3 regions of the Variovorax sp. GW531-E2 genome follow, and region 3 is predicted to be linked to each of the others. Evidence: predicted binding sites of a transcription regulator. Region 3 holds the regulator's gene; each other region holds the start of a gene.
What was found. The regulator FliA, encoded in region 3, starts transcription of late flagellar genes. The targets are predictions, from matches to a motif close to CTAAAGTTTNNNNNNNNNNNGCCGNTA.
Positions count from the first base shown of each region.

Region 1: a site for FliA is predicted at 3,353-3,379, ahead of AC07XP_RS30755 (flagellin N-terminal helical domain-containing protein). Genes of this name have one in related genera too.
Region 2: a site for FliA is predicted at 4,275-4,301, ahead of flgK (flagellar hook-associated protein FlgK). Genes of this name have one in related genera too.

Region 1 covers NZ_JBWKXQ010000092.1:6,719-14,546, forward strand. Annotated here, with positions in the region: gene fliD (flagellar filament capping protein FliD) at 1-1,026, opposite strand, end outside; gene AC07XP_RS30750 (flagellar protein FlaG) at 1,081-1,446, opposite strand; gene AC07XP_RS30755 (flagellin N-terminal helical domain-containing protein) at 1,609-3,255, opposite strand; gene fliE (flagellar hook-basal body complex protein FliE) at 3,422-3,739, opposite strand; gene fliF (flagellar basal-body MS-ring/collar protein FliF) at 4,020-5,717, shown strand; gene fliG (flagellar motor switch protein FliG) at 5,710-6,711, shown strand; gene fliH (flagellar assembly protein FliH) at 6,698-7,471, shown strand; gene fliI (flagellar protein export ATPase FliI) at 7,476-7,828, shown strand, end outside.
Region 2 covers NZ_JBWKXQ010000038.1:13,509-21,336, reverse strand. Annotated here, with positions in the region: gene AC07XP_RS20890 (methyl-accepting chemotaxis protein) at 1-336, shown strand, start outside; gene AC07XP_RS20885 (methyl-accepting chemotaxis protein) at 353-1,975, shown strand; gene AC07XP_RS20880 (chemotaxis protein CheW) at 1,992-2,519, shown strand; gene AC07XP_RS20875 (methyl-accepting chemotaxis protein) at 2,530-4,248, shown strand; gene flgK (flagellar hook-associated protein FlgK) at 4,373-6,325, shown strand; gene flgL (flagellar hook-associated protein FlgL) at 6,355-7,566, shown strand; gene AC07XP_RS20860 (pentapeptide repeat-containing protein) at 7,714-7,828, shown strand, end outside.
Region 3 covers NZ_JBWKXQ010000062.1:9,817-17,644, reverse strand. Annotated here, with positions in the region: gene acnD (Fe/S-dependent 2-methylisocitrate dehydratase AcnD) at 1-2,016, shown strand, start outside; gene prpF (2-methylaconitate cis-trans isomerase PrpF) at 2,019-3,209, shown strand; gene AC07XP_RS26405 (isocitrate lyase/PEP mutase family protein) at 3,239-4,102, shown strand; gene AC07XP_RS26400 (RNA polymerase sigma factor FliA) at 4,109-4,843, opposite strand; gene AC07XP_RS26395 (MinD/ParA family ATP-binding protein) at 4,869-5,672, opposite strand; gene flhF (flagellar biosynthesis GTPase FlhF) at 5,678-7,828, opposite strand, start outside.

The DNA of each region.
Region 1 (7,828 bases), on a different contig from region 3:
TGCGACCAGCGCTTGGCGGATGCGCGTCTGCAGGTTGCGCAGGGTCGAGTCGCCCACCAGCGGCGCGGCGGCCTTGGCGTCGGTGTCGAAGGCCGTGAGCGACTTCGCGGTGCTCTGCAGCGCGTTGTAGGCCTTCACGAAATCGGTGATGGCCGTCTTCACCGACGTCGTGTTGGCCTTCATCACCAGGCTGAGCTTGCCGGTCTGCACCAGCGTGAGCGTGGTGCCCTGGATGGCGTCGGTCACCGAGTTGCTCGTGCTGGTGACGGCGATGTTGTTGACGGTGAGCTTGGCGTTCTGCGCCGCGGCGGTCTGCTTCAGGTTCTGCGTGCCGGCGGGGTCGTTGCCCAGCAGGCTCTGCAGCGCGGCGTCGCCGTCCACCGAGATGCGCATGGCCGAGGCCTCGCCGGTCTGCGTGGAGGTGAGTACGAGCCGGTTGGGCGTGCCGCTGCCGTCGTTCACGATGGTGGCCGACACGCCCGCGTTGGCCGCGTTGATCGCATCGCGGATGCCGCCCAGCGTGTTGTTGGTCGCATCGATGGTGATCGGCTTGGCCGTGCGCGTCGCGTCCTTGTCGAAGGTGGCGCCGGTGTACTGGCCGGTCACCGGGTCCAGCGTGCCGCCGGACACCTTGCCGAAGTCGATGGTGATCTTGCCGCTGCCGATCGCGGCGGTGGTGCTGGCCTGGCCCTTCGCGATGACCGACTGCGCCTGTGCGAGCTGCGAGATGTCGATGGCATAGGTGCCGACCGAGCGCGGGTCGGTGCCGCTCGCCGCCAGGATGCCGCTCACGCTGGGCGTGCCGGTGATGGCCTGGAACAGCGCCGGGTCGCCCAGCTTCTTGGCAGCGGCCTGGATGCCGGTGAGCGCGCTTTGCAGCGTGCCGTAGGCCGAGAGCTTGCTGTTGTAGCTGGTCTGCTTGGCCTTCAGGGCCACCAGCGGCTGGTTCTCCGCGGTCTGCAGCTGGGTGAGCAATGCGCCCAGGTCAAGGTTGGCGCCAACGCCGATGCTGCTGATCGATGCCATGTCGGGGGTGTCCTGAAATGCGAATGAAATGAAGAGGTCTGGAGCGGGTCGTGATCAGGCTTGCTGGCTCACCAGAAGCCCGGCCTGCCGGTCCATGACCTTGGCGATGCGAACGACCTCTTCGGTCGGAATCTGGCGAATGACTTCGCCGTTGCTGCGGTCGACCACCTTGACGATGAGCTTGTCGGTGTCGCGGTCGACCTCGAACTGCAGGCTGATCGAGCGGCTCTCCAGCGAGGCATTGACGGACTTCACCGCCATCTCGATCTGCACCGGCGTCGCCTCCTCGACCTCGGCCTCGGCCTTGCGCAGTGCGGTGGCCTCGGCGGCAGCCGCAGCAGCGCCGCCGGTGCGGCCGGCAAGCAGTTGCTGCAGCCAGGGGCTTTCCACGGCGGAGGCGGCGGGTACGGGCTGGGACATGGTCTGCGTTCTTCTTCTGGAGTTCGTTGTCCTGTGCGGCCTCGCCACAAGCGTGGCCGCACAGGACAACGCAGGCGGCTTCGGGTCGCCCCGAAGGCCTGCGAGCAAAAAGCAAGACACCGGGCGCCGCCCTCGCGAGGGGCGCCCGGCGGTCTTAGCGAATCAACGCAGCAGCGACAGCACGCCTTGCGTGGTCTGGTTCGCCTGTGCCAGCACCGAGGTACCGGCCTGCTGCAGGATCTGCGCGCGCGTCATGTTCGACACTTCCACGGCGTAGTCCGAGTCTTCGATGCGCGAACGCGACGACGACAGGTTGGTGATGGTGGTGCCGAGGTTGGCGATCACCGAGTCGAAACGGTTCTGCACCGCACCCAGCGAGGAGCGCAGCTTGTCGACCTTCGACAGGGCGGCGTCCAGGGCCTTGAGAGGGTCGACCGTCGAGGTCTTGCCGCTGCGGGCGTTCAGCGTGAAGGCGCCAGCCTTGGCCGAATCGGCGTAGACCGCATTGCCAGCGCCGTCGGTCACTGCGCCGTTGCTGTGCACGCTGTAGGTCGACACGGTGGTGAGCGAGTTGCCGAGCGAGCCGTCGGCGCCCACGTAGGCGCCAGCAACCGTGCCGCCAGCAGTGATCGTGACACCTGCCACGCCGCCGATGGTCGATGCCAACACGGCGGTACCAGCACCCGCGGCCAGCTTGTCGTTCAGCGCAGCGGCCGAGATTTCGTCGCCGGTCACGTCGAAGTTGGCTGCACCGGCAGTGGCCGTGTAGGTGGTGCCGCCGACCTTGATGGTGCCGCCCGTGCCGGCAGCAGCCGCCATGCTGGTGGTCAGGCTGGTCAGCGTGGCTGCCGTACCCGTACCGCCTGCGTTGTTCTGCGTCAGGTTGCCAGCCGTGTCCACCCACAGCGCGGAGCCGTCGGTCGCCGTGATGGTGCCAGCGCTGTCGATCTTCACGTCCAGCGAGTTGCCGCCGATGGTGACCGTGGCGGTCTTGCTCGCGCCCGCTGCGGGCTGGAGCGAAGCGATCGTGGCAGCGTTCGTGCGACCCGTTTCACCGAAGGTGAAGGCGGACTTTGCAGCGTTGTAGGTGTAGGTGGAACCTGCGGTGACGACCGAGTCGCCCGCCTTGGCGCCCGCCAGCAGCTGGCTGCGCGTGGCCAGCGTGTTGGTCGCCGTGACGTCGTACTTCTGCGTGCCGTTGACCGGTGCGCCGTTGGCGACAGCGCCAGCCAGCGTCAGGTCGTCCTTGGTGGCGGCCTTGTTCAGCGTGCCCGTGCCGTTCACGTTGAAGCTTTCCAGACCCAGGGTCTTGGCGCTGATTTCCTGCAGGTCGATGTCGATGGTTTCGCCATCGTTCGCACCCACTTGCACCGTCAGCTTGCCGGCGTTGGCCGACAGGACCTTCACGCCGTTGAACTGGGTCTGTTCCGACACGCGGTTGATTTCGTCCAGGCGCTGGCCGATTTCCGACTGGATCGAGTCCAGGTCGGTGGCCGAGTTGGTGCCGGTGGCGGCTTGCACCGACAGGTCGCGGATGCGCTGCAGGTTGTTGTTGACTTCGGTCAGCGCGCCTTCGGTGGTCTGCGCGATCGAGATGCCGTCGTTGGCGTTGCGCGCGGCTTGCGTCAGGCCCTTGATGTTGGCGGTGAAGCGGTTGGCGATGGCCTGGCCGGCGGCGTCGTCCTTGGCGCTGTTGATGCGCATGCCGGAAGACAGGCGCTCGATGGCCGTGTTCAGGGCCGATTGCGACTTGTTGAGGTTGTTCTGCGTGAGAAGAGAAAGGCTGTTCGTATTGATGACTTGCGCCATGTTCGACTCCTGATTGACAAAAGGTTGTGGACTCCGGCCATCGGCCGTAACGCTGGACCCGCTTCCACGGTGAGACTCAAGCCATCGTTGAAGGGGATATCGGCGGGTGTCCGCAAACCTTTAGGGCCGCAACGAAAAAAGTTCTACGTTGCCGCCCTCTGCCTCGTCATGCCTGCATGCTCATGATTTCCTGGTAGGCCGTCACCAGCCGGTTGCGCACCTGCAGCCCGGTCTGGAACGCCACGTTGGCCTTCTGCAGGTCGACCATCACGTCGTTGAGCGCCACGCCGGGCTTGCCCAGCTCGAACGATTCGGCCTGCGCATAGGCCTGCTGCTGCGCGCCGCTGATGTTGGCGAGCGAGCGCTGCAGCTCGGCCGCGAAGCCGCCCGCACCGGCCGGTGCAGAGGTCGCGGGCCCCATGCCGCTGGCGAGCGCGGTGGCGCGCATCTGCTGCAGGACGGATTCGATGGCATTGATGGACATGGGGAAAAGTTCACTTCCAGCTGACTTGACACGGAGCGCGCGAGCGCTCCAACCGGCAGGCAGCGTATCAAGGGAAGACCCCCATTCAAACGCGCAACTGAGGGCAAAACCCCCGGCTGTTCGACCGATCGAATTCCCCATCGCCTGCTGACAATCGTTCGCGAAACCACAGGCCGCGCACGACGTCGCCGGCCACCGGCATGACATCCCAACACCGAATTTCTTCTCTCACTCCGGCGCCGGCCCTGCGCGGCGCAACGGCCCCGGCGAAGGCGCGCCGATGAGCACGGCCGCGCCCACGGGCGGCCTGGCGGCGGGCGCCAACGGCCTGCCCCCGATGCTGGAACGCATGCGCGCGCAGCCCCGCCTCCCGCTGATCATTGGCGCCGCGGCGCTGGCGACGGTGGCGGCCGCTTTCTTCCTGTGGAGCCGCGGCCCCGACTACAAGGTGCTCTACACCAACGTGTCGGACCGCGACGGCGGCGCGATCATCGCGTCGCTGCAGCAGATGAACGTGCCCTACAAGTTCGCCGAGGGCGGCGGCGCGATCCTCATCGCGGGCGACAAGGTCGCCGAGACGCGCCTGAAGCTCGCGGCCCAGGGCCTGCCCAAGGCCGGCGGCGTGGGCTTCGAACTGATGGACAACCAGAAGTTCGGCACCAGCCAGTTCGCCGAGCAGGTCAACTACCAGCGCGGGCTCGAAGGCGAGCTGGCGCGTTCCATCGAATCGATCGGCAGCATCGAGGCCGCGCGCGTGCACCTGGCGCTGCCCAAGCCGTCGCTGTTCGTGCGCGACCAGAAGAAGCCTTCGGCCTCGGTGGTGCTCACGCTGATGCGCGGGCGCAGCATCGACGAAGGCCAGGTGAGCGCCATCGTGCACATGGTGTCCAGCAGCGTGCCCGACCTGGACGCCAAGAGCGTCACGGTGGTCGACCAGCGCGGCAACCTGCTGTCGTCGGCGCGCGGCACCAGCCAGGGGCTGGACGTGAGCCAGCTCAAGTACGCGCAGGAGATCGAGCAGGGCTACGTGCGCCGCATCGAAGCCATTCTTCAGCCGCTGGTGGGCGCGAGCAACGTGCGCGCGCAGGTCGCGGCCGAGATCGACTTCTCGGTGGTGGAGCACACCGACGAGAAGTACCGGCCCAACCAGGACCCGGCGCAGGCCGCGATCCGCAGCCAGCAGTCCAGCGAATCGGCGCAGCACAACGGCGCACCGCCGGGCGGCGTGCCGGGCGCGCTGTCGAACCAGCCGCCGGTGAACCCGACGGCGCCGATCACGGCGCCCAAGCCACCGAACGCACCAGGCGCACCGAACTCGCCCGCCGCGCCCGCCGCCGCACCGGCCGGCCCGAGCAACACGCGCAAGGACGTCACCACCAACTACGAACTCGACCGCACCATCCGCCACGTGCAGCAGGCCGCCGGTGGCGTGAAGCGCCTGTCGGTCGCCGTGGTGGTGAACCACCGCGACACGGTCGATGCCGCGGGCAAGACCAGCGCCCGCGCGCTCGCGCCGGCCGAGCTGGAGCAGATCCGCAACCTCGCCAAGGAAGCGATGGGCTTCAGCCAGGAGCGCGGCGATTCGCTCAACGTGGTCAACAGTGCCTTCGCCCGCGACGGCGACAGCGAGGCCGGCCCCGCGCCCGACGTGCCGTTCTGGCGCGACCGCGACAACCTCGCGTTCGGCAAGACGCTGGTCCCCTACCTGCTCATCGGCCTGCTCGCGCTCTTCGCCTGGTTCGCCGTCGGGCGTCCGCTGATGCGCCGGCACCTGGCCGCGCCGCCGCCCGCCCAACCCGTGGCCGATGCAACTGCCGTGGCCACCACCGGCACGGCCCCGGCCGAGCCCGAAGAAACATTGCAGCAGCGCGAGTCCGCACGCCAGAAGGCCGACATGGACTACGCCCAGCAGACCGCCGACAAGGACCCCAAGCTCGTGGCCGCCCTGATCCAGCACTGGATGCACTCCGATGACTAGCAGCGAAGCAGGCACCCGCAAGAGCGCCATCCTGCTCATGGCGCTCGGCGAAGACCGCGCCGCCGCCGCGCTGCACCTGCTGCCCACCTCCGAGGTGCAGGCGCTGGGCCTGGCCATGTCCAAGCTGAGCGCGGTCTCGCGCGACGAGCTGGCCTCGGTGCTGGCCGAGTTCCGCCAGGAGACCGAGCAGCTGTCGGCGCTGCACCTGGGCTCCACCAGCTACATCCGCGCGGTGCTCAAGAAGGCGCTGGGCGACGACCGCGCGAGCAATCTGCTCGAGGACATCCTGCAGCCCGACGAGCCGCACGGCGGCATCGAGCGCCTGAACGAACTCGAGGCCGGCGAGGTGGCCGAACTCATCCGCGACGAGCACCCGCAGATCCTCGCAACGCTCTTGGTGCACCTGGACCGCATGAAGGCCTCGGAAGTGCTCGAGAAGTTGCCCGCGCGCCTGCGCCACGACGTGATCATGCGCGTGGCCACCTTCGGCGGCGTGCAGCCGTCGGCGCTCAACGAACTCACCGAGGTGCTGACCGAGATGCTCGCGGGCCAGGGTCTGCGCCGCAGCCGCCTGGGCGGCGTGCGCACCGCGGCCGAGATCGTCAACCTGATGAGCACCACGGTCGAAGAAGAAGCCATTGCCCATGTGCGCGAGCAGGACGAGGCGCTGGCCCAGCGCATCGTCGACGAGATGTTCGTGTTCGAGAACCTGCTGGGCCTGGAAGACCGCAGCATCCAGCGCCTGCTCAAGGACATCGAGAGCGACTCGCTCATCATCGCGCTCAAGGGCGCGCCGCTGGAGCTGCGCGACAAGTTCCTCAGCAACATGTCGCAGCGCGCCGCAGAAACGCTGCGCGAGGACATGGAGCTGCGCGGCCCCGTGCGCGTGTCGCAGGTCGAGACCGAACAGAAGGCCATCCTGCAGGTCGCCCGCCGTCTGGCGGACGCCGGCGAGATCGTGATCGCGGCGCCTGGCACCGATGACTTCGTCTGACCCCGGCGCCTTCGGCGCCTCCAACAGTTCGCGCGAGCGCCTCGCCGCCATCCACGCGGCGGCGCGCCAGGCCGGCGCCGGCACGCCCGCGCTGTCGGCGTGGGAACGCTGGGAGATGGGCACGCTCGATGGCAAGGCGCCTTCGGGCACGGCGCTTTCGCGTCACACGGCGCAGCGCCCTTCTCCACCACCCACGCCTCCCGCACCGAAGGTCGACCTCGCCGAGCTGGCCCGCATCCGCAAGGAAGCACGCACCGCGGGCGAAGCCGAAGGCCGCGCCGCCGGGCTGGCCGAAGGCCGCCAGGTCGGCCACACCGAAGGCCTGGCCACCGGCCTCGCCGCCGCCAGCGTGCATGCCGAACGCCTGCGCGCACTGGCCCGTTCGCTGCCCGAGGCGCTGCGCGGTGCCGAGGCCGAACTGGCCGAAGCCGTACTGGCGCTCGCGCTCGACGTGGCGCGCCAGGTGGTGCACCGCACCTACCAGGCCGAGCCCGAGTGGGTGCTGCCGCTGGTGCGCGACCTGCTGCATGCCGAACCCGCGCTGCGCGGCGAACCGCGCCTGCTGCTGCATCCCGACGACCTGGCGCTGGTGAAGAACAGCCTGGGCAGCGAGATCGAGGCGGCCGGCTGGCAGCTGCGTGCCGACGACAGCCTGGCGCGCGGCGGTTGCCGCGTGCAGTCGGCCACGGGCGAGCTGGACGCCAGCCTGGCCACGCGCTGGGAGCGCGTGGGTGCGGCGCTGCGTGGCGACGCTTCCTGAGCCGATGCAGACGACGGCCACCAACCCTCATCTGAACAGCGTGCGCGCCGTGCTGGAACAGGCGCGCGCCGACGTCGCCCGCAGCACGACCACCACCGCCTCGGGCCGCCTCACGCGCGCCGTCGGCCTCGTGCTCGAAGCCGTCGGCCTGCAGCTGCCTGTGGGCAGCGACTGCCTCATCGAGCTGCCGCCCGGCCATCCGCAGCGCCATGCCGAGGCCGAAGTGGTGGGCTTCGCGGGCGACCGCCTCTTCCTCATGTCGCAGACCGAGGTGGCGGGCCTGCTGCCCGGCGCGCGCGTGTTCGCGCGGCCCGGCCTGCGCGAGCCCGGTGCGACTGGCGACGCCCACACCAAGCG
Region 2 (7,828 bases), on a different contig from region 3:
ACCCTGATCGGCGACTCGGTGGAAAAGGTCGAAGAAGGCAGCAAGCAAGTCGCAGAAGCCGGCCGCACGATGGAAGAAATCGTCGGCAGCGTGAAGCGCGTGACGGACATCATGGGTGAGATCACCGCGGCAAGCCAGGAGCAGACCTCGGGCATCGAGCAGATCAACCAGGCGATCACGCAGATGGACCAGGTCACGCAGCAGAACGCAGCGCTGGTCGAAGAGGCTTCGGCCGCCGCGCAGTCGCTGCAGGAGCAGGCCGGCAGCCTGTCGCAGGTCGTCGGCGTGTTCCGCCTCGGCGGCAGCAGCCACGGCAACGCGCTGGCCCTGGCCTGAAGGCGACGCACCGGCCATGCGTGTCAATCTGCCCGTCACCGACATCGAATACGAACTCTCGAAGGAAGAGGCCCTGGTGTCCCGCACCGACCTCAAGGGCCGCATCACCTACGTCAACCCGGCCTTCGTCGCGGCCAGCGGCTTCACGGCCGGCGAACTGCTGGGCAAGGCGCACAACATCGTGCGCCACCCGGACGTGCCGCCCGAGGCCTTCGCCGACCTGTGGCGCACGCTCGACCAGGGCCTGCCCTGGACCGGCCTGATCAAGAACCGGCGCAAGAGCGGCGACTTCTACTGGGTCCTGGCCAACGTCACGCCGATCCGCCACCAGGGCCGCGTGGAGGGCTACATGTCCGTGCGCAGCCGCCCCGCGCGCGAGGACGTGGCCGCCGCCGATGCGCTCTACCGCCGCATGCGCGAGGGCGAGGCCAAGGGCCTCGAACTGCTGCAGGGCGAGGTGGTGCGCAGCGGCTGGGCGCGTCCGCTGGCGCGGCTGCGTCGCATCCCGGTGCGGCGCCGCGTGTTCGGCGTGACCGTCGCGGCGGCTGCGTTGTCAGCGGGCCTGGGCGCGCTGGGCTGGATGGAAGCGTCCCGCCTGACGGCCGCGTCTGGCGCGCACAGCTGGCTGCCCACCGCCGTGGCAGCGGGCAGCCTCGGCGCCGCGCTGGCCTGGCTGGGCCTCGGCGCGTTCCTCGGGCGCACGGTGTTCCGTCCGCTCGACGAAGCGATCGAGGTCGCGCGCACCATCGCGGGCGGCGACCTCGTGCGCTTCACGGTGCGGCCCGGCGACGAGATCGCGGGGCTGCTGCGCGCGCTGAACCAGATGAGCGCCAACCTCTTCGCGATCGTCGCCGACGTGGGCGCGAACGTCGCGGGCGTGATGTCGGCGTCGAGCCAGATCGCTTCGGGCAACGAGGACTTGTCGTCACGCACCGAGCAGCAGGCCAGCTCGCTGGAGCAGACGGCGGCGTCGATGGAAGAGCTGACCTCGACCGTGAAGCAGAACGCGGACAACGCCCTGCAGGCGAACCAGCTGGCCGTCTCCGCGTCGGAAGTGGCGGTGAAAGGCGGCGCCGTGGTGTCGCAGGTCGTGGACACGATGGGCTCGATCAACGCCTCGTCGAAAAAGATCGTCGACATCATCGGCGTCATCGACGGCATCGCGTTCCAGACCAACATCCTCGCGCTCAACGCGGCCGTCGAAGCGGCCCGTGCGGGCGAGCAGGGCAAGGGCTTTGCGGTGGTCGCGTCGGAAGTGCGCAGCCTGGCGCAGCGTTCGGCCGCGGCTGCGAAAGAAATCAAGACCCTCATCGGCGACTCGGTGGAGAAGGTCGAGGCGGGCAGCAAGCAGGTCGCCGAAGCCGGCCGCACCATGCAGGAGATCGTCGGCAGCGTGAAGCGCGTGACCGACATCATGGGCGAGATCACGACGGCGAGCCAGGAGCAGACCTCGGGCATCGAGCAGATCAACCAGGCCATCGCGCAGATGGACCAGGTGACGCAGCAGAACGCCGCATTGGTCGAAGAGGCCTCTGCCACGGCGCAATCGCTGCAGGAACAGGCGGAGGGCCTGGTCCGGGCCGCAGGGGTATTCAGGACCGGGGCGGGCGAGGGTGCCGGCGCCCGGGATGCGTATTGAACGAGGAGAAGAACACATGTTGAACAACACCAGAGACACCACATCGCCGCGATCGAATGGCGCGGCGCCGTCCGCGTCCGCCGTGGCCAACCGCCTGGAGGTCGTGACCTTCAAGCTCGGCGACGAGGAATACGGCATCGACATCCAGAAGGTGCAGGAGCTGCGCGGCTACGACGCCGTGACGCGCATCGCGAACGCGCCGGACTACATCAAGGGTGTGGTCAACCTGCGCGGCATCATCGTGCCGATCATCGACATGCGCATCAAGTTCGAGCTGGGCGCACCCACCTACGACCAGTTCACGGTGGTGATCGTGCTGAACATCGCGGGCCGCGTGGTGGGCATGGTGGTGGACAGCGTGTCCGACGTGATCACGCTCACGGCCGAGCAGATCAAGCCGGCGCCCGAGATGGGCTCGGTGCTCGACACCGACTACCTGATCGGCCTGGGCACGCTGGACGAACGCATGCTGATCCTGGTGGACATCGACCGGCTGATGTCCAGCGAAGAAATGGGCCTCATCGAAGCCGCCGCCACCGTTTGAGGACCACCCCATGACATTCTTTTCGAACCTTCGCATCGGCACCCGCCTGACCCTTGCCTTCGCCGTCGTGCTGGGGCTGACGCTCATCTCCAGCGCCGTGGGGCTGATGTCGGCGCACAAGAACGCCGAAGCCACGCGCATCATGATGCAGAGCCCGCTGGCCAAGGAGCGGCTCATTTCCGACTGGTACGTGCTGACCTACTCGGCCATCGCGCGCACCTCGATGATCGCGCGCACCACCGACGAGGCGTTGCCGATGCTGTTCGCCGACGTGATCTCCGAGAGCGTGAAGAAGGGCAGCGAGACCATGGCCAAGGTCGAGGCGCTGCTGGTCACCGACGAAGAAAAAGCGACCTACAAGTCCATCGTTGAGCTGCGTGCCAAGTACCAGGCCGCCAAGGACGAGGTGACCCGCGCCAAGGCCAGCGGCAACACGGTCGAGACCGTGCGCGCCTACCAGCTTTCGTTCCAGCCGGCCGCCAAGGCCTATGAGAACCGCGTGCTCGAGCTGCTGGCCATCGAGCGCCGCGCCATCGACGACATGAGCCACGCCATCGACGCGGCGAATGCGAAGAGCTTCAACCTGCGGCTGCTGCTGACGGCGCTCACGGTGCTGCTGGGCGGCCTGTTCGCCTTCTTCATCTCGCGCAGCATCGTGCGTCCGCTGGCCAAGGCCGTGGGCGTGGCCGAGACGGTGGCCGCGGGCGACCTGAGCGCGAACATCCGCGTGGACAGCCGTGACGAGACCGGGCAGCTGATGCAGGCGCTGAAGGACATGAACGCGAATCTCGCGAAGGTGGTGGGCGAAGTGCGTACGGGCACGGAGACCATTGCCACGGCATCGGGTCAGATCGCTTCGGGCAATCAGGACCTTTCGTCGCGTACCGAAGAGCAAGCCAGCTCGCTGGAGCAGACGGCGGCGTCGATGGAAGAGCTGACCTCGACGGTGAAGCAGAACGCGGACAACGCGCGTCAAGCCAATCAACTGGCGGTTTCCGCTTCTGAAGTGGCAGTGAAGGGTGGGGCGGTCGTATCCCAGGTCGTGGACACGATGGGGTCGATCAACGCGTCGTCCAAGAAGATCGTGGACATCATCGGCGTGATCGACGGCATCGCATTCCAGACCAACATTCTGGCTTTGAACGCTGCAGTGGAAGCCGCACGCGCAGGCGAGCAGGGTCGTGGATTCGCCGTCGTGGCTTCCGAAGTGCGAAGCCTCGCTCAACGCTCCGCAGCCGCCGCCAAGGAAATCAAGACCCTGATCGGCGACTCAGTGGAGAAGGTCGAGGAAGGCAGCAAGCAAGTCGCCGAAGCGGGCCGCACGATGGAAGAGATCGTGGGCAGCGTCAAGCGCGTGACCGACATCATGGGCGAGATCACGGCCGCGAGCCAGGAACAGACCTCGGGCATCGAGCAGATCAACCAGGCGATCACGCAAATGGACCAGGTGACGCAGCAGAACGCGGCGCTGGTCGAAGAAGCTTCGGCCGCCGCGCAGTCGCTGCAGGAGCAGGCCGGCAGCCTCGTGCAGGCCGTGAGCGTCTTCAAGCTCGACGCGAACGCTGTCGCGACGACCCGCGCCAGCTTCACGCGCATCACGCCAATTCCCAAGCCGCCGAAGCCGACGCCCAAGCCGCGCGCCAAGGCGCTGCCCACGCGCCGTGAACCGAGTGGCGCACCGCAGCTCGCCATGGCCGGCGATGCCAAGGGCGACTGGTCGGAATTCTGAGCCAGGCGTAAAGACGACGCGCGCCCCTCAACTTCGGGCGCGCGCTGCCGATAACCATGGGGAGGCATCGCGTGATGCCGCTCCCCCATACCCCTTTGACAGGTAAAGCCTTATGTCCGGAAGCATGTTCTACACAGGTCTGAGCGGCCTCGCGGTCGCCCGCACCGCGCTGATGACCACGGCCCACAACACCGCCAACGTGTACACGGCCGGCTACAGCCGCCAGATCGCGCAGATCGCCTCCGCCGGCGGCATTGCCAGCGGCTCGGGCTTCATCGGTTCGGGCGCCAACGTGACGACCGTGTCGCGCAGCTACGACCGCTACCTCACGGCGCAGCTGGCCACCGCGCAGTCGCAGTCGGCCGCGCTGGCCACCAACGGCGTGCAGGTCAACCGCATCGACCAGCTGCTGGCCGACAAGACCTCGGGCATCGCGCCGCTGATGCAGAGCTTCTTCACCAGCGTGCAGGGCGTGGCCAACACGCCGGCCGACCCGGCGGCGCGCCAGCAGATGATCAGCGCGGCGCAGTCGCTGGCCAGCAAGTTCCGCGCGACCGACCAGTACCTGTCGGACCTGAACACCTCGGTCAACGAGCAGATCGTGGGCAGCGTGAGCCAGATCAACACCTACGCCGCCAAGATCGCCAGCCTCAACCAGCAGATCAGCCAGATGAGCGCGGTGGCCGGCGGTCAGGCGCCGAACGACCTGCTCGACCAGCGCGACCAGCTCGTGAGCGAGTTGAGCCAGGTGGTCGACGTGCGCGTGCTGCAGCAGGACGACGGCAAGTACAACGTGTTCATCGCCACCGGCCAGTCGCTGGTGGTGGGCGACCATGCCTCGAAGATGGCGGCGGTGACGTCGTCGGCCGACCCCACGCGCCAGGTGGTGGCCCTGTCGGGCTTTGCCGGCAACACCGTCGAGCTGGACGACAGCGCCTTCACCGGCGGCGTGCTCGGCGGCCTCATGGCCTTCCGCAAGGACACGCTGATCCCCACGCAGAACGCCATCGGCCGGCTCGCCATGTCGGTGGCCGACGCGGTGAACGCGCAGCACAAGCTGGGCGTGGACCTGAACGGCGCGCTGGGCCAGAACTTCTTCTCGCAGGCCGTGCCGGGCACCATCGCCAATGCCGGCAACGCCGGCAACCTCGAGCTCGGCGCCACGCTGACCGATGCGTCCAAGCTCACCACGAGCGACTACAACGTGAGCGTCACCGACGTGGGGGGCACGCTCACCTACACGGTCACGCGGCTGTCGGACAAGACGCCGATGGGCAGCTTCACCACCTTCCCGATCAGCTTCGACGGCGTGAGCCTCACGGCCGCGAGCGGCACGGCGCAGGCCGGCGATTCGTTCCTGGTGCAGCCCACGCGCACCGGCGCGCGCGATCTCGAGGTGCTGGTGCGCGACCCGGCCAAGGTGGCCGCCGCCTCGCCCGTGATCACCGGCAACACCGCGGGCAACAAGGGCAGCGGCGCACTGGGCGCGGCCACCGTCGATGCCGCCTACCCGGGCTCGCCGCTGGCCGGCAACGTCACGCTGAGCTTCAACGCGGGCACCGGCACGCTGTCGGGCTTTCCGGCCGGCTCGGCCGTGACCGTCACGCTTGCCAACGGCACCGCCACCAGCTACCCGGCCGGCACGCCCGTGCCCTACACGGCCGGCGCGAAGATGAGCTTCGACGGCATCACCGTGGCCATGACGGGCGCGCCCGCGCAGGGCGACACCTTCACCATCGGCAAGAACACCGGCGGTGTCTCAGACGGCGGCAATGCGCTGCTGCTGGGCGCGCTGCAGCGCAAGACCACGATGTCGAACGGCACCGCGACCTTCAACGGCGCCTACTCGCAGCTGGTGAGCGACGTCGGCAACCGCGCCATGTCGATCAAGGTGGCCGCCGTCACGCAGGACAGCGTCACCGGCCAGATCAAGGCCAGCCAGCGCGCGATTTCCGGCGTAGTGCAGGACGAGGAAACCGGCAACCTGCTGATGTTCCAGCAGATGTACCAGGCCAACGCCAAGGTGATCCAGACCGCCTCGGCGATGTTCGACGCCATCCTCGGCATCCGTAGCTGAACCCTTTTGTACAGATTCCAGGACCCGCGATGCGCATCAGCACCCAATCCTTCTACGAACAGAGCCTGCAGTCGATGGGCCTGCAGCAGCAGAAGCTGTTCAAGGTCCAGCAGCAGCTGGCGACCAACTCCAAGTTCCTGACGGCCGGCGACGACCCGGTGGGCGCGGCGCGCGCGCTCGGCGTGAGCCAGACGCTGGCGGAGGGCGCCCAGTTCACCACCAGCCGGCAGCGCGCGGCGCTGGCGCTGTCGACCGAAGAGAACGCACTCGACTCGGTGACGTCGATCCTGCAGCACGTGAAGACGCTGGTCGTGCAAGCCGGCGGCGGCGGCCTGTCGGACGCCGATCGCGGCTCGCTTGCCACGGCCATCCAGAGCAGCCTGGAGCAGCTCGTGGGCGTGGCCAACAGCGACAACGGCAGCGGCCAGTACCTGTTCGCCGGCTACAAGAGCGGCAGCCCGCCCTTCGTGATGGCTGCCGGCGGCGGCGTGCAGTACGTGGGCGACCAGGGCGAGCGGCTGATGCAGATCGACGTGGCGCGCCAGATGTCGACCTCGGACGACGGCCGCAGCATTTTCCAGTCGGTGCAGGGCGGTGCGGGCTACGTGACCTCGGGCTCACCTGCCAACACCGGCTCGGGCGTGTTCGGCGCCGTGAGCATCACCGACGCCACCGCACCGAACTACGGCAAGGATTTCACCATCCGCTTCACCGGCACCGACTACACGGTGATGACCAAGGACACGCCGCCCGTGGTGGCCGCGAGCGGCCCGTTCACCGCCGGCACCCCGATCTCATTCGGTGGCGTGCAGATCGCCATCAGCGGCACGCCGGCCAACGGCGACAGCTTCGACGTGTCGACCGCGCAGAACGCCGGCACCGACATCTTCGCGGCCCTGGGCGAGCTGGTGAGCGCGCTGCGCGCACCGCTCAACGGCGGCGGCGCGGCGGCTCAGGCGCAGCTGCGCAACGCCTTGAGCACCGCCAACGTGAAGGTCACGAACGCGCATGACAACGTGCTCACGGTGCTGTCGTCGGTGGGCTCGCGCCAGGTCGAGCTGCAGGCGCTCGACAGCGCGGGTGCCATGAACAAGCTGCAGGAAGAAAGCTACCTGTCCTCGATCGAGGACCTCGATCCGTACACGGCGATTTCCGAGTTCTATCAGCGGCAGTCGTCGCTGCAGGCGACGCAGATGACGTTTGCCAAGTTGAACAGCATTTCGCTTTTCAACTACCTGTGAGGGTGGGGTGGCCAGCGGCTGCGTGCTGGCCACTGGAGGAGGACGCCCATCGTCGCGATGGACGCGGGCAGAATGCGTTGACTGGCTGCCGTCGGTCGTCCGCTTGGCAGCCGCGCACCACCCCCACCTTCCTCGGAGAATCGATCCATGGCCGAACGTGCATATGGGGCACCGGCACCTGCGACCCAGACCACGCTGGCTGGAGAGCGCTGGTACGGCAAGGACATCGACCGGCAAACCTACACCGCCGTCCTGTTCAGCG
Region 3 (7,828 bases):
GACACGCTGGTGGGCACCGACAGCCACACGCCGCACGTCGATGCGCTGGGCGTGGTCGCCGTCGGCGTGGGCGGGCTCGAGGCCGAGAACGTGATGCTGGGCCGCGCCTCGTGGATGCGGCTGCCCGACATCGTCGGCGTGCGCCTCGCGGGCCGGCCGCAACCGGGCATCACGGCCACCGACGTCGTGCTCGCGCTCACCGAGTTCCTGCGGGCGGCGAAGGTGGTGGGTGCGTACCTGGAGTTCCACGGCGAAGGCGCGGCCAGCCTCACGCTGGGCGACCGCGCGACCATCTCCAACATGGCGCCCGAGTACGGCGCCACCGCCGCGATGTTCGCCATCGACACGCAGACGCTCGACTACCTGCGCCTCACGGGCCGCGCCGACGAGCAGGTGCGCCTGGTCGAGGTCTATGCGAAGCAGGCGGGCCTGTGGGCCGACACGCTGAGCGAGGTCGTGTACGAGCGCGTGCTGCAGTTCGACCTGTCGACGGTCGTGCGCAACATGGCCGGCCCGTCGAACCCGCATGCGCGCGTGGCCACCGCCGACCTCGCCGCGCGCGGCATCGCCGCCCCGTGGGACGAGGTGCCCGGCCAGATGCCCGACGGCGCGGTGATCATCGCGGCCATCACCAGCTGCACCAACACCAGCAACCCGCGCAACGTGATCGCCGCGGGCCTGCTCGCGCGCAATGCCAACCGCGTGGGGCTGACGCGCAAGCCGTGGGTCAAGACTTCGCTGGCGCCCGGCTCGAAAGCGGTCACGCTGTACCTGGAAGATGCGGGCCTGATGCGCGAGCTCGAACAGCTCGGCTTCGGCGTGGTCGCCTATGCCTGCACCTCGTGCAACGGCATGTCGGGCGCGCTCGACCCGGCCATCCAGCAGGAGATCGTGGAGCGCGACCTGTACGCCACGGCCGTGCTCTCGGGCAACCGCAACTTCGACGGGCGCATCCACCCGTATGCGAAGCAGGCCTTCCTGGCCTCGCCGCCGCTGGTGGTGGCCTACGCGATTGCGGGCACGGTGCGCTTCGACATCGAGAAGGACGTGCTCACCGTCGTCGACGGCAAGGAGATTCGGCTCAAAGACCTCTGGCCGACCGACGAAGAAATCGACGCCATCGTGAAGGCCAGCGTGAAGCCCGCGCACTTCCGCCAGGTGTACGAGCCGATGTTCGCGATCCAGCCTGACACCGGCGAGCAGGTGGCGCCGCTGTACGACTGGCGCCCCGCCTCCACCTACATCCGCCGCCCGCCTTACTGGGAAGGCGCGCTGGCCGGCGAACGCACGCTGAAGGGCATGCGCCCGCTGGCGATCCTGCCGGACAACATCACGACCGACCACCTGTCGCCATCGAACGCGATCCTGCTGGACAGCGCGGCCGGCCAGTACCTGCACCGCATGGGCCTGCCCGAGGAAGACTTCAACTCCTACGCCACCCACCGCGGCGACCACCTCACGGCGCAGCGCGCCACCTTCGCCAACCCCACGCTCAAGAACGAGATGGTGCGCAAGGCCGACGGCACGGTGCGCGCCGGATCGCTGGCGCGCGTGGAACCCGAGGGCGAGGTGATGCGCATGTGGGAGGCCATCGAAACCTACATGCTGCGCAAGCAGCCGCTGATCATCGTGGCCGGTGCCGACTACGGCCAGGGCTCGTCGCGCGACTGGGCCGCCAAGGGCGTGCGGCTGGCCGGCGTGGAAGCGATCGCGGCCGAAGGCTTCGAGCGCATCCACCGCACCAACCTGATCGGCATGGGTGTGCTGCCGCTCGAATTCAAGCCGGGCACCAACCGCCTCACGCTGGGCCTGGACGGCACCGAGACCTACGATGTGACCGGCGCGCGCACCCCGCGCGCCGACCTCGTGCTGGTCGTGCACCGCCGCAATGGCGAACGGCTCGACGTGCCCATGACCTGCCGCCTCGACACCGCCGAAGAGGTCTCCATCTACGAAGCCGGCGGGGTGCTGCAGCGCTTCGCGCAGGACTTCCTCGCCGCCACGAAAGCCGACTGACGATGCCGCACACCCCGCAGATCAAGATCCCCGCCACGTACATGCGCGGCGGCACCAGCAAGGGCGTTTTCTTCCGCCTGCAGGACCTGCCCGAGGCCGCGCAGGTGCCGGGCCCGGCGCGCGACGCGCTGCTGCTGCGCGTGATCGGCAGCCCCGACCCCTACGGCAAGCAGATCGACGGCATGGGCGCCGCGACGTCGAGCACCAGCAAGACCGTGATCCTCTCGAAGAGCGAACGGCCCGGCCACGACGTGGACTACCTGTTCGGCCAGGTGTCGATCGACCGGCCCTTCGTCGACTGGAGCGGCAACTGCGGAAACCTCTCGTCGGCCGTGGGCCCGTTCGCGATCAGCAACGGCCTCATCGATGCGGCACGCGTGCCGCGCGATGGCGTGGCGGTCGTGCGCATCTGGCAAGCCAACATCGGCAAGACCATCGTCGCGCACGTGCCGATGACCCACGGCGCGGTGCAGGAGACCGGCGACTTCGAACTCGACGGCGTGACCTTCCCCGCGGCCGAGGTGCAGCTCGAGTTCATGGACCCCGCCGCCGAAGAAGACGGCGCGGGCGGCGCGATGTTCCCGACCGGGAACCTCGTCGACGACCTGGAGGTGCCCGGCCTCGGCACGCTGCGGGCCACGATGATCAACGCCGGCATCCCCACCGTCTTCGTGAACGCCGAGGCGCTCGGCTACACGGGCACCGAGCTGCAGGACGCGATCAACGGCGACGCCGCCGCGCTCGCCCGCTTCGAAGCCATCCGCGCGCACGGCGCGCTGCGCATGGGCCTCATCCGCACGCTCGACGAAGCCGCCAGCCGCCAGCACACGCCCAAGGTCGCCTTCGTGGCGAAGCCCGCGGGCTACACCGCATCGAGCGGCAAGGCCGTGGCGGCCGGCGACATCGACCTGCTCGTGCGCGCGCTGTCGATGGGCAAGCTGCACCACGCCATGATGGGCACGGCGGCCGTGGCCATCGGCACGGCCGCCGCCATTCCCGGCACGCTGGTGAACCTCGCGGCCGGCGGTGGCGCGCGCGAGGCCGTGCGCTTCGGCCATCCCTCGGGCACCTTGCGCGTGGGCGCGCAGGCCAGCCAGGTCGAGGGCGAATGGCAGGTGACCAAGGCGGTGATGAGCCGCAGCGCCCGCGTCTTGATGGAAGGCTGGGTCCGTGTGCCCGGCGACACCCTTTGAGCTTTCAGATTCATTCACAGGAAATCCCGATGTCGACTCGCAAGACCCTCCGTTCCCTCGCCGAGGCCCGCCGCGGCGTGCTGGTGCCGGGCGCCTTCAACGCGCTGTCGGCGCGCGTCATCGAAGACCTGGGCTTCGAAGCCCTCTACGTCACCGGCGCGGGCGTCACCAACATGTGGTTCGGCCTGCCCGACCAGGGCTTCATGGGCCTGCACGAGATCGCCGACCACACGGCGCGCATCCGCGACGCCGTGAACCTGCCGCTGATCGTCGATGCCGACACCGGCTTCGGCAACGCGCTGAATGTGCGGCACACGGTGCGCGTGCTGGAGCGCGCGGGCGCCGACTGCATCCAGTTCGAGGACCAGGTCGCGCCCAAGCGCTGCGGCCATTTCTCGGGCAAGGAGGTGATCTCCACCGAGGAAGCGGTCAACAAGATCAAGGCCGCGGTCGATGCACGCACCGACCCCGACCTGCTCATCATGGCGCGCACCGATGCGGCGGCCACGCTGGGTTTCGAGGCCGCGATCGAGCGCGCGCAGAAGTTCAGCGAGGCCGGCGCCGACATCCTCTTCGTCGAAGCCGTCACCACGGCCGACGAGATCCGCGCGCTGCCGCAGCGGCTGGCGAAGCCCCAGCTCATGAACATGGTGATCGGCGGCAAGACACCGATCTTCGGCGCCGAGGAACTCGGCGGTCTCGGCTACGGCATCGTGCTGTACGCCAACGCCGCGCTGCAGGGCGCGCTGGCCGGCATGCAGAAGGCGCTCACGGTGCTGCGCGACACGCGGCGCATGGACGAAGACCCGGCGCTGGTCGCGCCCTTCGCCGAGCGGCAGCGGCTGGTGCGCAAGCCCGAGCTCGATGCGCTGGATGCACGCTACGCCAGCTGAGGTTCTCTACAAAGAGTCCTTCAGCTTCGCACGCAGCCGGCTCACCGCCTGGCCGTGCAGCTGGCACACGCGCGACTGGCTCACCTCGAGCACCGCGCCGATCTCGCGCAGGTTCAGCTCTTCCTCGTAGTAGAGCTTGAGCAGCAGCTGGTCGCGCTCGGGCAGCGCGCCAATGGCATCCACCAGCTGGTGGCGAAAGCCGCTTTCGAGCAGGCGCGCCAGCGGGTCGTCGAAGTCGCCGCGCCCCTTGCGCACCTCTTGCGCATGCAGGTCGAGAAAGGGGTTGTCGGGGTCGCCCTTGGCGAAGTCTTCGACGTACAGCAGCTGGCAGCCCTGGATGTCCTGCAGCATCGACTGGTAGGTGTCCAGGTCGACCTTCAGCTCCTTCGCGATCTCGCCTTCGGTGGGCGCGCGGCCCAGCCGGTGGCCCAGCGCCTGGATCGCCTTCTCGATGCCGCGCGCCGACTGGCGCAGCCCGCGCGACCCCCAGTCGCTGGCGCGCAGCTCGTCGAGCATGGCACCGCGGATGCGCTGGCTGACGAAGGTCTCGAACTGCGCGCCGCGGTGGTCCTGGTAGCGGCTCGACGCATCGAGCAGGCCGAGCATGCCGGCCTGGATCAGGTCGTCCAGCTCCACGCTGGCCGGCAGCCGGGCCATCATCTGCAGCGCGATGCGGCGCACCAGCGGCTGGTGCTGTTCCAGCAGATGCGATTTCTCGATGGTGCCCTGTGCGGTGTACACGGCCGTCCGTCCTCGTGGTCGTGTCTCAGGCTGCGAGCGCCTGCGGGAACACGGCCGGCCGCGCGGGCGTGCGCCAGGTCCAGCGGCCCATGTCGTCGGCGATGGCGCGGAAATCGACCGCCGCCGCGCTGGCCGGAAAGGCCTCGACCACGGTCTGGCGCAGCCGCGCCGCATCGGCCAGCCACGGGTCGGTGCGCACCCAGCCCACGGGCAGCAGCGACAGCGCGAGGTAGCGGCTGGCGGCTTGCGCGAGGTTGTGCATGACCTGCTGCGCCGTGCCCGCATCGGCCACGCCGTTGAGCATAAAGCGCAGCTGCTTCAGCGCATGCGCGCGGTGCAGGCGCTTGATGCCCGCGTAGGCCGAGGTGATGGCCGCCGGGTGCGGCTGCAAAACGAGCAGCAGTTCGTCGGCGCCCTGCGCCAGCGGCGACAGGCAGCCTTCGTCGTCGAAGGCCGCATCGACGAGCACGATGCCGCGCGGCCACAGCGTGCGCGGGTCGATGCTCGCGCCGGGCGATGCGGGCAGCACCTGCACGCCGCACACCGCGCTCGCAGCGGCCTGATCGATGCGCAACCGCCGACTCGCCACATCGGCCAGCGTGCCGCGTGGGCCGAGCGCCCATACATCGCACACCGAGCGCATCGTCGGATGGTGCTCGTCGAGCAGAAGAACGTCCTTGCCCTGCTGCGCCAGCGCCGCGGCCAAGCTCATCGCGGCCGTGGTCGCACCCGCGCCGGGGCCCATGCCCGCGACGGCGACGACGCGCACCGGCGCCTGCCCGAGCAGCCGGCGCAGCCCGTCGGCCTGGTCCGTGACGCGTGCGCTCATCGCCTTCAGCCCAGGCGTTCCAGCGCGCGCGGCGCTTGAGCTGGTGCTGCCGATTCGGTGCCCAGTGCATCGAGCAGCAGGAACAGCTTGCCCACGCCCGCGTACAACGCGCCGCCCGTCAGCGCGCGGCCGGCGCGCGTGGCGCGGCCCGTGAGCTGGCCCAGCAGCAGGCGCGTGCGGTCGGCCCACTCGCCCTCGGCCTGCAGCAGGCGCCACACGGTGGTCGTGACCTGGCCGGCAACGAGCAGGCGCTTCATCATGTGCGGATCGCCGGGCTCGCCCATGCCGCCCACGAGCTGCACGCCGTCGCGCAGCAGGCGGAAGCACGGCTCGGCGTCGGCGGCCCAGCCCTGCCATTGCGCGAGCTGCGATGTGTCGACCTCGGCACCGAGGTTGGTGAGCACGCAGGTGTGCGACAGCAGCTTGCGGCTGCGCGCGTCGACCACACGCACGGCCACGCAGCGCAGCGTGGGCAGGGTGTCGCGGTCGAGCGCGGTACGTGGCAACACCTCGACCTGCGCTTCGCATTGCAGCGCAGCCTTGCCGCGATAGCGCACGGGCCGTTCGGTCGTGTCGTCGAAAACGAAGGCCAGGCGCGCGAGCGTGGTCGCGGCGCCGGTGTGCGCATCCGTCACGGCCGTGCTGCCCGGCGCGCGCGCCAGCCACTTCGAGCCCTCGGCCTGCCACGACAGCATCTGTTCGACCGCCGGTGGCTTGCCCAGCACGTGCACGAGCCGCTTGCCGAAATCCTGTTGCTGCAGCCACTGCACCTGACGCTGGCCCGGTGCAGCCGCCTGGCGCGCCGCAGCGGTCGAAAGCCACTGGTTCGGTGCCGCCAGCGGCAGGCCGCTGCGATCGGACAGCAGCAGGCTTCCATGGCACACGTAGGCATCGCCGCTGTCGGTCGCACGCAGGCCCACCTGCCCGGCCAGCGCGAGCACATGGGTGTCGCATCCCGCAGCCACCTCGCCGCGCGCAAACGCCGACAGCTCGTGCAGCACAGTCTTGGCATCGACAGCCTCATCACCGGCCTGCCCCCACAGCGTGCGCGCGCCATCGAAGCCGATGTGCGCACCGGCCAGCGCGCCGGCCGTCGTCGCCAGTTCCTGCGCGTCGTGCGCCATCGCACGGATCAGGCTCTGGTAGCGCAGGCGCAGGCGATCGGTCTCGCCCTGTGCCTGCGGCGAAGGCGCGGCCTCGTCGGGCAGGTCGGCTTCGGCCGGCACGAAGAGCGGGCTGTGCTGGCGCGGCTGGAACACGCTGTCCACCAGCTGCACGCGGTCGGCGCGCACCAGGTTCTCGGGCACCTTCTGGCCGCCCGAGATGTAGTGCACCGGCAGGCGGTGGCGGATCACGGTGTCGATCAGCGCGCCCGGGTGCGTGGCCTCGTCGACCTTGGTGAAGATGCAGCCCGCCAGCGCATGGCCCTGGCGGTAGGCGTGCACCACCTCGTTGAGCGTGTCGCCGTGGCTGGTGGCGTTGAGCAGCAGCAGCCGCTTCACCGGGCGCTGGCTGCTGCCGAGCATGGCGATCTGCTCGGGCACGGCGCGGTCGCGCTGGCTCATGCCGACGGTGTCGATGAGCACCATGTGGCGGTCGCGCAGGTCGTGCAGCACCAGCTGCAGGTCGGCCGCGTCCTTCACGGCATGCACCGGCACGTTGAGGATCTGGCCGTAGATGCGCAGCTGCTCGTAGGCGCCGATGCGGTAGCTGTCGGTGGTGACGAGCGCGAGCTTGTCGGCGCCGAAGCGCATCACGCAGCGCGCCGCCAGCTTGGCGGTGGTGGTGGTCTTGCCGACGCCGGTCGGGCCCATCAAGGCATAGACGCCGCCCTGCGCGAACAGCGCGTCTTCGTCTTCATGCACCGGCACCGCGCGCACGAGCTCGGAACGCACGAAGGCCATGCCGTCGGCGTAGCTCTGGCCCGTGGGCAGCTTCTCGAGCATGGCCTTCGACAGGCGCGCGCTGAAGCCCGCGCCCAGCAGCGTGCGCAGCAGGCGACCGCGCACCGGGTCGCGGCGCTGGCTGTCGCTCCAGACCACGCTGGCGAGCTGTTCCTCGATCATGCCGCGCATCGAATGGAGTTCGCTGAGCACGGTGGGGTCGGCGGAAGCGGCCGTGGCAGGTGCGGCTGCGGGCACTGCGGCCTGCACCGT